2 regions of the Priestia sp. TSO9 genome follow, and region 1 is predicted to be linked to the other one. Evidence: a T-box and tRNA genes for the amino acid it is inferred to sense, from the RefSeq annotation. Region 1 holds a T-box; the other holds one or more tRNA genes.
The links. The T-box of region 1 lies ahead of serS (serine--tRNA ligase). A T-box ahead of a tRNA ligase gene usually reads a tRNA of that ligase, here a tRNA-Ser.
Positions count from the first base shown of each region.

Region 2: it has a tRNA-Ser gene. The T-box ahead of serS (serine--tRNA ligase) is inferred to sense a tRNA for this amino acid. The anticodon was not compared.

Region 1 is NZ_JAJEKD010000001.1:3,744-8,894, forward strand. Features, by position in the region: gene LJC66_RS00020 (serine hydrolase) at 1-463, shown strand, start outside; gene pdxS (pyridoxal 5'-phosphate synthase lyase subunit PdxS) at 653-1,540, shown strand; gene pdxT (pyridoxal 5'-phosphate synthase glutaminase subunit PdxT) at 1,562-2,149, shown strand; T-box leader at 2,207-2,419, shown strand; gene serS (serine--tRNA ligase) at 2,472-3,749, shown strand; tRNA gene LJC66_RS00040 (tRNA-Ser) at 3,862-3,954, shown strand; gene LJC66_RS00045 (deoxynucleoside kinase) at 4,075-4,755, opposite strand; gene LJC66_RS00050 (deoxynucleoside kinase) at 4,755-5,151, opposite strand, start outside.
Region 2 is NZ_JAJEKD010000015.1:1,497,107-1,502,257, forward strand. Features, by position in the region: gene LJC66_RS22925 (peptidoglycan D,D-transpeptidase FtsI family protein) at 1-441, opposite strand, end outside; gene LJC66_RS22930 (MFS transporter) at 603-1,880, opposite strand; gene sodA (superoxide dismutase) at 2,010-2,618, opposite strand; tRNA gene LJC66_RS22940 (tRNA-Ser) at 2,816-2,908, opposite strand; tRNA gene LJC66_RS22945 (tRNA-Ile) at 2,920-2,996, opposite strand; tRNA gene LJC66_RS22950 (tRNA-Asn) at 3,000-3,074, opposite strand; tRNA gene LJC66_RS22955 (tRNA-Met) at 3,115-3,188, opposite strand; tRNA gene LJC66_RS22960 (tRNA-Asn) at 3,190-3,264, opposite strand; gene LJC66_RS22965 (DUF456 domain-containing protein) at 3,327-3,812, opposite strand; gene LJC66_RS27870 (hypothetical protein) at 3,898-4,029, opposite strand; gene LJC66_RS22970 (DUF1189 domain-containing protein) at 4,144-4,935, shown strand.

The DNA.
Region 1 (5,151 bases):
TTCTCAAACGAAAAAGATATTAGATTATGCTTTTAGTCATTTTCAGTTAAAAGAAGTAGTGCCTGCTAACGGCCAGATTAAAGGGCATGAAACAATTGATGTTGCTAAAGGGAAATCAAAAGAAGCTTCCGTTTCTCCAAAGAATTCGGTAAAGATTATTACCGAAAAAGGTCAAAAAGATCATACTAAAATCAACTTTAAGTTAAACGATAAAGTTGTGAAGGATCAGAAAGTTGTAGCTCCTATTAAAAAAGGAGAAACAGTTGCTTATGTGAGTGCAACAAACAGTAATCTTAAAGATCTAGGCTATGTAGGAGGTCAAACTACAGATAGCATGACGCCGGTTGTGACAAACGAATCCGTTGAAAAAGCTGGATGGTTCTCTCTCGCTATCCGCAGTATTGGTAACTTCTTCAGCGATATTTGGATGAATGCTGCAAATACAGTGAATAATTGGTTTTAATGATAACTCAAGAGAAAGAAGAGATACTACAAGAGAGTATCTCTTTTTTTATTTTTAGATTTGTTTGTATATAATCTATAAATTAGATAGGAATTTTCCGAAAAATGCGGTAAAATAGACACTAAGTTTTGAATTTTGTATATACACTAAAAATTATTGTGAAACACTTGATACAGGAGGAAGACAAACATGAATAACATTACAGGTACTGATCGTGTAAAACGAGGAATGGCGGAAATGCAAAAAGGTGGCGTTATCATGGACGTGATCAATGCAGAGCAAGCAAAAATTGCAGAAGCAGCAGGTGCTGTTGCCGTTATGGCATTAGAGCGTGTTCCAGCTGATATCCGTGCAGCAGGCGGCGTGTCTCGTATGGCAGACCCAACAATTGTTGAAGAAGTGATGAATGCTGTGTCCATTCCAGTTATGGCAAAAGCTCGTATTGGCCATATTGTTGAAGCACGCGTGCTAGAAGCGATGGGTGTAGACTACATCGATGAAAGTGAAGTGTTGACTCCAGCTGATGAGGAGTTTCATTTAAATAAAAATACATTTACGGTTCCATTTGTGTGCGGTTGCCGTGATCTTGGCGAAGCATCTCGTCGTATTGCTGAAGGAGCTGCAATGCTTCGTACAAAGGGCGAACCAGGGACAGGAAACATCGTGGAAGCAGTGCGTCATATGCGTCAAGTAAATGCTCAAGTACGTAAAGTTGTAGGCATGGACGAAGATGAGTTAATGACAGAAGCTAAGCTATTAGGCGCACCTTATGAGTTATTACTGCAAATTAAACGTGAAGGTCGTTTACCAGTTGTAAACTTTGCAGCAGGCGGTGTAGCAACACCAGCAGATGCAGCGTTAATGATGCAGCTTGGAGCAGACGGCGTGTTCGTTGGATCAGGAATCTTTAAATCAGACAACCCTGAAAAATTTGCTCGAGCAATTGTTGAGGCAACAACACATTATCAAGACTATGAGCTTATTGCAAACTTATCAAAAGGATTAGGAAGTGCAATGAAAGGGATTGAAATTTCATCATTATTACCAGAAAACCGCATGCAAGAGCGTGGATGGTAATTTAAAGGGAGTTTTGACAAAATGGTAAAAGTAGGCGTGTTAGGATTACAAGGTGCCTTTCGCGAGCATGCACAAGCATTAGAAGCAGCAGGCGCTGAAGCCATTATCATAAAAAAAGTTGAACAGCTAGACGAAATAGATGGTTTAATCCTACCGGGCGGCGAAAGCACAGCGATGCGTCGTCTGATTGACAAATATGACTTTATGGAACCTCTTCGCCAGTTTGCACAAGCAGGTAAACCAGTATTTGGTACGTGTGCGGGTTTAATTTTACTCGCAGGACAAGTTGTTGACCGTGAAGAGCCCCATTTAGGTGTTATGGATATTACGGTAGCTCGAAACTCGTTTGGGCGTCAACGGGATAGCTTTGAAGCTGCCCTAAATATTAAAGATATCGGTGAAGATTTTATAGGCGTATTTATCCGTGCTCCGCATATTGTAGAAGTAGGAGAAAACGTTGAAGTCTTAGCCATGCATAACGACCGAATCGTTGCAGCAAGACAAGGTCAATTCTTGGGATGTTCGTTTCATCCAGAATTAACAGATGATGCTCGCATGGCGCAGTATTTTGTAGCAATGGTTGAAGAAGCTTCAAAAAAACCTGTATAAATGAATTGCATCTTGTACAGACTTGTAGTACATTATGATTAATAAAAATGATATTGGTATAAAGCGTTGATAGGAAATAGTAATAAGATTTTTGATTTCAAGAGAGTCGATGGCTGGTGTGAATCGATAATCAATTCTTATGAATCCGTCCTGGAGCAAGCTGTCGAAAAAGTAGTAGGCAGTTTCGGTTCATCCGTTATCTGGTTTAAGAGGAAGGCTTATTTTAGCTTTCAATTAGGGTGGCAACGCGGGTAAACTCTCGTCCCTTTCATGGGGATGAGAGTTTTTATTTTGCCCTTTTATACTAAAGGAGGTACTAAGTATGTTAGATTTAAAATTTTTACGTGCTAATTTTAATGAAGTAAAAGAAAAGCTCAAGTTTCGTGGTGAGGACTTAACGGACTTAGGTCGCTTTGAAGATTTAGATGCAAAACGCCGTGAGCTAATTGCTCAAACAGAAGAGTTAAAAAGCAAGCGAAATGAAGTATCACAGCAAATTGCACAATTGAAGCGTGAAAAACAAGATGCTGATCACTTAATCGTTGAAATGCGTGAAGTAGGAGACCGCGTAAAGCAATTCGATGAAGAGCTTCGCAGCGTTGAAGAAGAATTAGAACGATTGCTGCTTTCAATTCCTAACGTTCCACATGAAAGTACGCCTGTAGGTGAAACTGAAGATGATAATGTAGAAGTTCGCAAATGGGGAGAAATTAAACAATTTGATTTTGAACCAAAACCGCATTGGGATTTAGGAACAGATTTAAATATTTTAGATTTTGAAAGAGCTTCGAAAGTAACGGGAAGCCGCTTTGTATTTTATAAAGGGCTAGGTGCAAGATTAGAACGCGCCCTTATTAACTTTATGATGGATTTACATATGGATGAGCATGGTTATGAAGAAATCCTTCCTCCATATATGGTAAATCGTACAAGCATGACGGGAACAGGGCAGCTTCCTAAATTTGAAGAAGATGCCTTCAAGATTAAAGAAGAAGATTATTTCTTAATTCCTACAGCTGAAGTACCAGTTACAAATTTGCATCGTGATGAAATTTTAAGCGGAGATCAGCTTCCAATTGCTTATACAGCGTATAGTGCTTGCTTCCGCTCAGAAGCAGGCTCTGCAGGAAGAGATACACGTGGTCTTATTCGTCAGCATCAGTTTAATAAAGTAGAACTCGTTCGCTTTGTTAAGCCAGAAGATTCTTATGATGAATTAGAAAAATTAACGGGCCATGCTGAAAAGGTTCTTCAACTATTAGGTTTACCTTACCGAGTTCTAAGCATGTGTACAGCTGACCTAGGTTTCACAGCAGCCAAAAAGTATGATATTGAAGTTTGGATTCCAAGTTATGAAACGTATCGTGAAATTTCTTCTTGTTCAAACTTTGAAAGCTTCCAAGCTCGCCGTGCTAATATTCGCTTCCGCCGTGATACAAAAGCAAAACCAGAGCATGTTCATACACTAAACGGCTCTGGCTTAGCAATTGGTCGTACGGTAGCTGCAATTTTAGAAAACTACCAGCAGGAAGATGGATCAATTCAAATTCCAGAAGTGCTGCGTCCTTATATGGGAAATAAAGAATTTATTTCTAAATAAAAAATAGAAGATGTTCATTAAGAATTAATTCTTAATGAACATCTTTTTTAAAAAAATCAATAAAAGAGTTGACTTCATTATTTTTATATGATAAATTAATACTTGTCGATACGGAGGAATACCCAAGTCCGGCTGAAGGGATCGGTCTTGAAAACCGACAGGGGTGTTAAAGCCCGCGGGGGTTCGAATCCCTCTTCCTCCGCCATATTTGACTTATAATGCAATTAACATAGCGCGATAAATTGGAGATTGGAAAACCGTTACTTATAAGTAACGGTTTTTTATTTGTTAAAAATGCCGCTTTAATAGATAAAGCGGCATTTTTTTATAGATGACGGCGTTTTAGCTTTTCATTATGTTGTAAAAAGCGAGCCACTTTTTCAACAATTGATTCAATTGAATCAGGATCCTTGATAAGGTCGTATTCTCTAATATCTAAACGAAGAATAGGGCAAGCCGTAAAGTTATTAATCCAGTCTTCGTATCGGGCGTGCATCTCTTTCCAATAATCAAGAGGCGTTTGCTGTTCCATTGGTCGCCCTCTTTCTTGAATGCGATCTACAATATCTTCGAAGCTGCCTTCCAAATAAATGAGCAGATCCGGATGAGGGAAATATGGAGTCATAACCATTGCATCGAACAAGCTTGTATATGTTTCATAGTCTACTTTAGACATCGTTCCTTTTTCAAAATGCATCTTAGCGAAGATACCGGTATCTTCGTAAATGGATCTGTCTTGGATGAAGCCGCCACCATACTCGAAAATTTTCTTTTGTTCTTTAAAACGTTCAGCTAGAAAATATACCTGTAGGTGAAAGCTCCAACGTTCAAAATCCCCATAAAATTTGTCCAGGTAAGGGTTGGAATCTACTTTTTCAAACGATGTGCGAAATTGGAGAGCATCAGCCAATGATTGAGTCATTGTAGATTTCCCAACTCCAACTGTACCCGCTATCGTCAACACAGCATCATTAGGAATGTTGTATTTAGATCGTAAGTTTACCATTACATACTCCTTTTTAACATACTCTCTTGAACCTCTGATAAGATTCTATTTAAGTGTTGTTTATTTTGTACAAAATCTATTTCATCACCGTCATAACGTAAAATGGTTACATCAGGGTTATTTTGTTCAAACGCCGTCATAGCCTTTTCATAATCATCACTTAGCCTCGCAAGGTAGTGAGGATCGATGTTTCGTTCAATTTCTCTTCCGCGCATTTTAATACGCTTTAACAAGGTATCTAAACTGGCATTTAAATAAATAATAATGTTCGGAGCTGGCATATCAGCCGTTAAGATATGGAAGATTTGTACGTATTTTTTATACTGTTCATCTTTTAACGTTTGCTCAGCAAAAATCATGTTTTTCATAATATGATAATCTGCTACAACAGGTTTT
Region 2 (5,151 bases), on a different contig from region 1:
TTTAGGATGAAGCATAATCCAATAATCCTTCATATCGCGTTCTGTAATTTTTACCACATTTTTAGCATCTTTATTCTTTTTATTTTCTGGAATATCAATCACATTTGTGGTGTAAGGAACATCGATCATAGTGGCTAACTTTTTAGCGATGCGCAGCCTTTCTTCAGCTGTATTTCCTTGAAAACGAGTATATGTAATCGTATTTAAAGAGGTATTATCTACAATTACGCGGTTATAACGGTCGTACATTTTCCCTCGAGGAACAGGCGTACTGACCGTAACGTCCTGTGTTTTTTCGACTTCTCGTTCGTAATTCTCACCGTATACAATTTGAACAAGTCCCAACCGCAAAATTAATACGGAAAATAGGGCAAATACGGTCAAGAAAAGTAAGTTCACACGAAAAGGCACGTGACTTTTTCTTCTTTTTTTCTTTTTCATACCAACACCTACACTTTATAAAACATATATACCATAACACCATAAAATCAGCCATTTAGCAAATAAATAGACACCTGGCAGGTGCCTATTTACACAACGTATTTATTCTAAAAGAAAAGCGCAGCATTTTCCATAGTACAAATGAAGGAGCTGACAACACTCTAAGCTGGAGACTCTCCGTCTCCTTCATTTAATACCGGAGGCGTAACAGTCGTTTCTTTTTTGTGAAGAGGCTGTGAGATATGTCTCACACAAAAATAAATGATCGTATGCCCTGCTCCAACAATAGCTAATAAAATGGGAATACTTTTTGCTTCATCAAAAAATAGTACAGCTATTAAAAATAAAGATATGGAAACGACGCGCCCGATATTCAGAAATACTTCTCTGACAACAATGTATTCAATTCTTTTTGAAACAACGTCTTTTGCTCGTCCAATCACATCGTATGTTAGAGAAATAAATGGAACCAACAAAATAGGATAGGCAATGGCAATACAAACAGCATATATAATTAACTTTGGATACGATAAGTTAAAGATAAGCAAAAAGACTGCTCCATAGAGAAGGAGGCCTCCTGTGAAGATAAACCGAAGGCGATTTTTTTGCTTAATAAACCTTGAGGCAACATAGTATCCTACAAACGCAACCGCTGAATTCACCAGTCCATATGTTCCTAAAGCTAATTCACTTCCCGTCGTAATAAACACCATGACGGATACAACAAAAATGAACGTACCTTCACGCAACCCTTGAAAGAAATGAGCCTGCAATATTCGATTCCAGTCTTTATTGACTTTTCGTTCAGCCCATACTTCTTTAAATTTGTATACTCCTTCCGCTGCGCGTCTTGTAATAAAAAAACTAAGCACAACGGCACCGATAAACAATAGCAACGATACACCAAACACAATTTTATACCCAAGTGATTCATACAAAGCGGAGATAACGAAGCCCGCTCCTAAAGGACCAATCATCCCTGCAAAAGAGTTTAAAATCCCTAAAAATCCGTTAAAAAAGTCTCTTGTATCAGGTTCTGTAATTTCAAAAGTTAGCACATTAAAAGCTAGCCAATAAAAGCCGTATCCTATACCCAGCAGTCCACCAAGCAATACTAAATACTCCGCTGCGTTAGCTCCACTGATTAATACAGCGATATAAAAAACAGCTAAAAAAGATACACCTAACCTTAAAACCACAACCCGGTCAATTCGTTTGGCCCATTTACCTGCTAAAATAAACGTAAGCGGCTGAAGCACCACTACCGCTAAATTATAAATAGCGAGATCCGAAAATTCGCCTGATTGTTTCCACAAATAAATGTTAACAAACGAATTGGAAATTGAAATAGCCAAGGCATAAAGACCGCCTATAATTAAAAGCAAAAGTAAATCTTTACTAACTTCTACATCTCCAACTACTTTTTTTAATAAAGGCATATCAAAAAACTCCTTTTCTCTTCTACACCTAGTGTGTGAAAAAGAAAAGGAGATATGTAAAAGAATTGGAAAACAAAAAAGCCAGTAAAGGTAATAATTACTTTACTGGCTCTTAAATACGTCTTCAGCTTATTTTGCAGCGTCGTAACGTTTAGCAACTTCGTCCCATTTTACAACATTAAAGAATGCTGAAATGTAATCTGGACGGCGGTTTTGGTAATTTAGGTAGTAAGCATGCTCCCAAACGTCTAGACCAAGAATTGGCGTTTTGCCTTCCATTAATGGGCTATCTTGGTTTGGTGTGCTTGTTACTTCTAATTCACCGTTGTTTACAACTAACCAAGCCCAGCCAGAACCGAAGCGAGTTTTAGCTGCATTTGCAAATTCTTCTTTGAATTGATCAAAGCTTCCGAATTTGCTAGCGATAGCGTCTGCTAATTCACCAGTTGGAGCACCGCCGCCGTTAGGGCAAAGGATTGTCCAAAATAATGAGTGGTTCGCATGACCGCCGCCGTTATTGCGTACTGCTGTACGGATATCTTCAGGAACAGCATCTAAATTTGAAATTAACTCTTCAATACTTTTGCTTTCTAGATCCGCTTTGCCTTCAACAGCAGCGTTTAGATTTGTAACATATGTGTTGTGATGTTTTGTGTGGTGAATATTCATTGTTTCTTTGTCGATATGTGGTTCCAGTGCATCGTATGCATAAGGTAGTTCTGGTAATGTGTAAGCCATGAATAATTCCTCCTTCAAAATATGTAAGCATTTTGGCGCAAAAGCACCATATACGTTTAGATTAGCAAATTTACCCTACTGTTTCAAATAAAAAGTTCCTAATCCATGATTTATATTTACCTAATTCCCATTCGCTATTCTTTTAAACATAAAAAAAGCTTCTTTTTCTCAAAAGAAGCTTTGAATAGACAATAGTATGGCGGAGGAAGAGGGATTCGAACCCCCGCGGGCTTTAACACCCCTGTCGGTTTTCAAGACCGATCCCTTCAGCCGGACTTGGGTATTCCTCCAACCCTATAAATGGTGGACCCTGCAGGACTCGAACCTGCGACCGGACGGTTATGAGCCGTCTGCTCTAACCAGCTGAGCTAAGGGTCCACATGGCTCCACAGGTAGGACTCGAACCTACGACCGATCGGTTAACAGCCGATAGCTCTACCACTGAGCTACTGTGGAACAATATGAGTTATGTATGTCACAAACGTAAATTGGAAAATAGCGGCGGAGGGGATCGAACCCCCGACCTCACGGGTATGAACCGTACGCTCTAGCCAGCTGAGCTACACCGCCATGGCTCCACAGGTAGGACTCGAACCTACGACCGATCGGTTAACAGCCGATAGCTCTACCACTGAGCTACTGTGGAACAATATAACATTTACTAGCGACATTAAAAATTTAACATGTTTCTAGCCTAAAGTCAATATATTATTTTAAAACAGCGTATAAAAAATAGGCAATCATCAGAAGTTGAATAAATCCTTTTGAAATAGCGCCACTAAAAAAGCCAATAACCGAACCTACTCCAATTTTTACTGCGTTACTAATTGTGGTCCGATGAACAATCAGTTCTCCTACAATCGCTCCGATAAACGGACCTAAAATAATTCCAAATCCCGGAATAACAAACGGACCCACAAGCAGCCCAACTGTACTTCCCCAAACACCTGCTTTAGTGCCTCCGAATTTTTTCACACCAATAATATTAGCTATATAGTCTGCTAAAAAAAGTGCGACAACTAACAATCCTTGTATCACCCAAAATAACCAGCTATAGGAGCTAAAATCATAAAATAAACCGTATATAACAAATCCTAGAGCTACAAATAGCACGCTTGGAATGATGGGATAAACCAACCCAACAAACGATACAACAAAGCTAATGATAATTAATGCCCAACATAAAATAGCCATGCCTGCACCTATCCTTTTTATTATTACTATTTATCATACAATAACCACTCCTATAAAGAAAGACCTTGCACCACTAGACCTTCCTTTATTTTACTTTCAAATACGATTTTCGAGTGTACCTCTGCAATATTAACAGCACGGTCCAGCTGCCCGTAATATCCCCAAAAACAATGACGGCAAAACCTGTACATACACGCATAAGATGTGCTTGTGACAAAACGCTCCACCGCATCATTGTAATTGGTAACGATTTCTAAAATCTATTGTAAACCTTAAATTTTCGCTATAAAATAAGATATAATTAGAATCTTCACTAAAAGGAGGCTTTACAATGAGCATGCTGAAAAAGATGGCATGGAGTTTTACTTCCTTCAAAAAAATAAGGTCGCTTCGTTTTGAGCATACGAATAAAACAATTGGCTTTGTGCTGTTTTTAACATTTATTTCTTTGCTGCCTACATTTTTCTTTATGACTTTGACGATTGTAAACGGCTATCATATCGCTACTACAGATCTTCCGAAATCTGTTTCTTCTTTTTCTATTTCAAACTCACAGCTTACGTCAAGTCAACCTTTCACAAAAAAAGTAAACGGTACCGCTTTTATCTTAAACCCCTCACAGTCTATTGAACGGTTTCATTCCCCTGCTCATGCCATTGGTTTTTTAAAGGATGGAATTTACATCACGACTAATTCACAAACACAAACTTATTCATATGAGTTGCTAAACTGGCATCATAAAGATAAAAATGAACTGCTAAACTTGCTGCACGAACAAAAATTTTCTTTATACATACTTGTCCCTATCGCTATGCTTTTACTGTACGTATTAACATCTGGACTAAACTTCCTTTCTATTACCTGCCTTGCTTATCTTGGAAAACTGATTGGACTCATTGCTAAAAAGCAGCTTCCTTTCAAGCAGCTATGGGCACTGAGCGCTTATAGTACGGTAGCCTTCACGCTGCTGTATACGCTTTTTGAAGCTTTTTCTTTGTCTCTAGCAACACATAGCTCTCTTTACTGGATAGGAACATTCTTTATTTACTTGTTGCTCGTCACAAGGGTTCCTATAAGAAAAAAGGTAAAACCTAATAAAGATGCTGGGACCCACGTATTTTAGTTGATAGAAAATCCAACTCGATCGGATTTTTTTATTGATATGGTGAACGCAGTTTTCATGTATGCGGCTGCTTATATATGGTGATTTTTGAAAAAACCACAGGCTCCTGAGGGGGAAACGGAACAGGTAAGACCCAGCAGGAGCGTATGCGACGAGGAAGATCACCGCCCGTGGAAAGCGACGTCTGGCACAGAAATCAACAGCGATATCAACAAC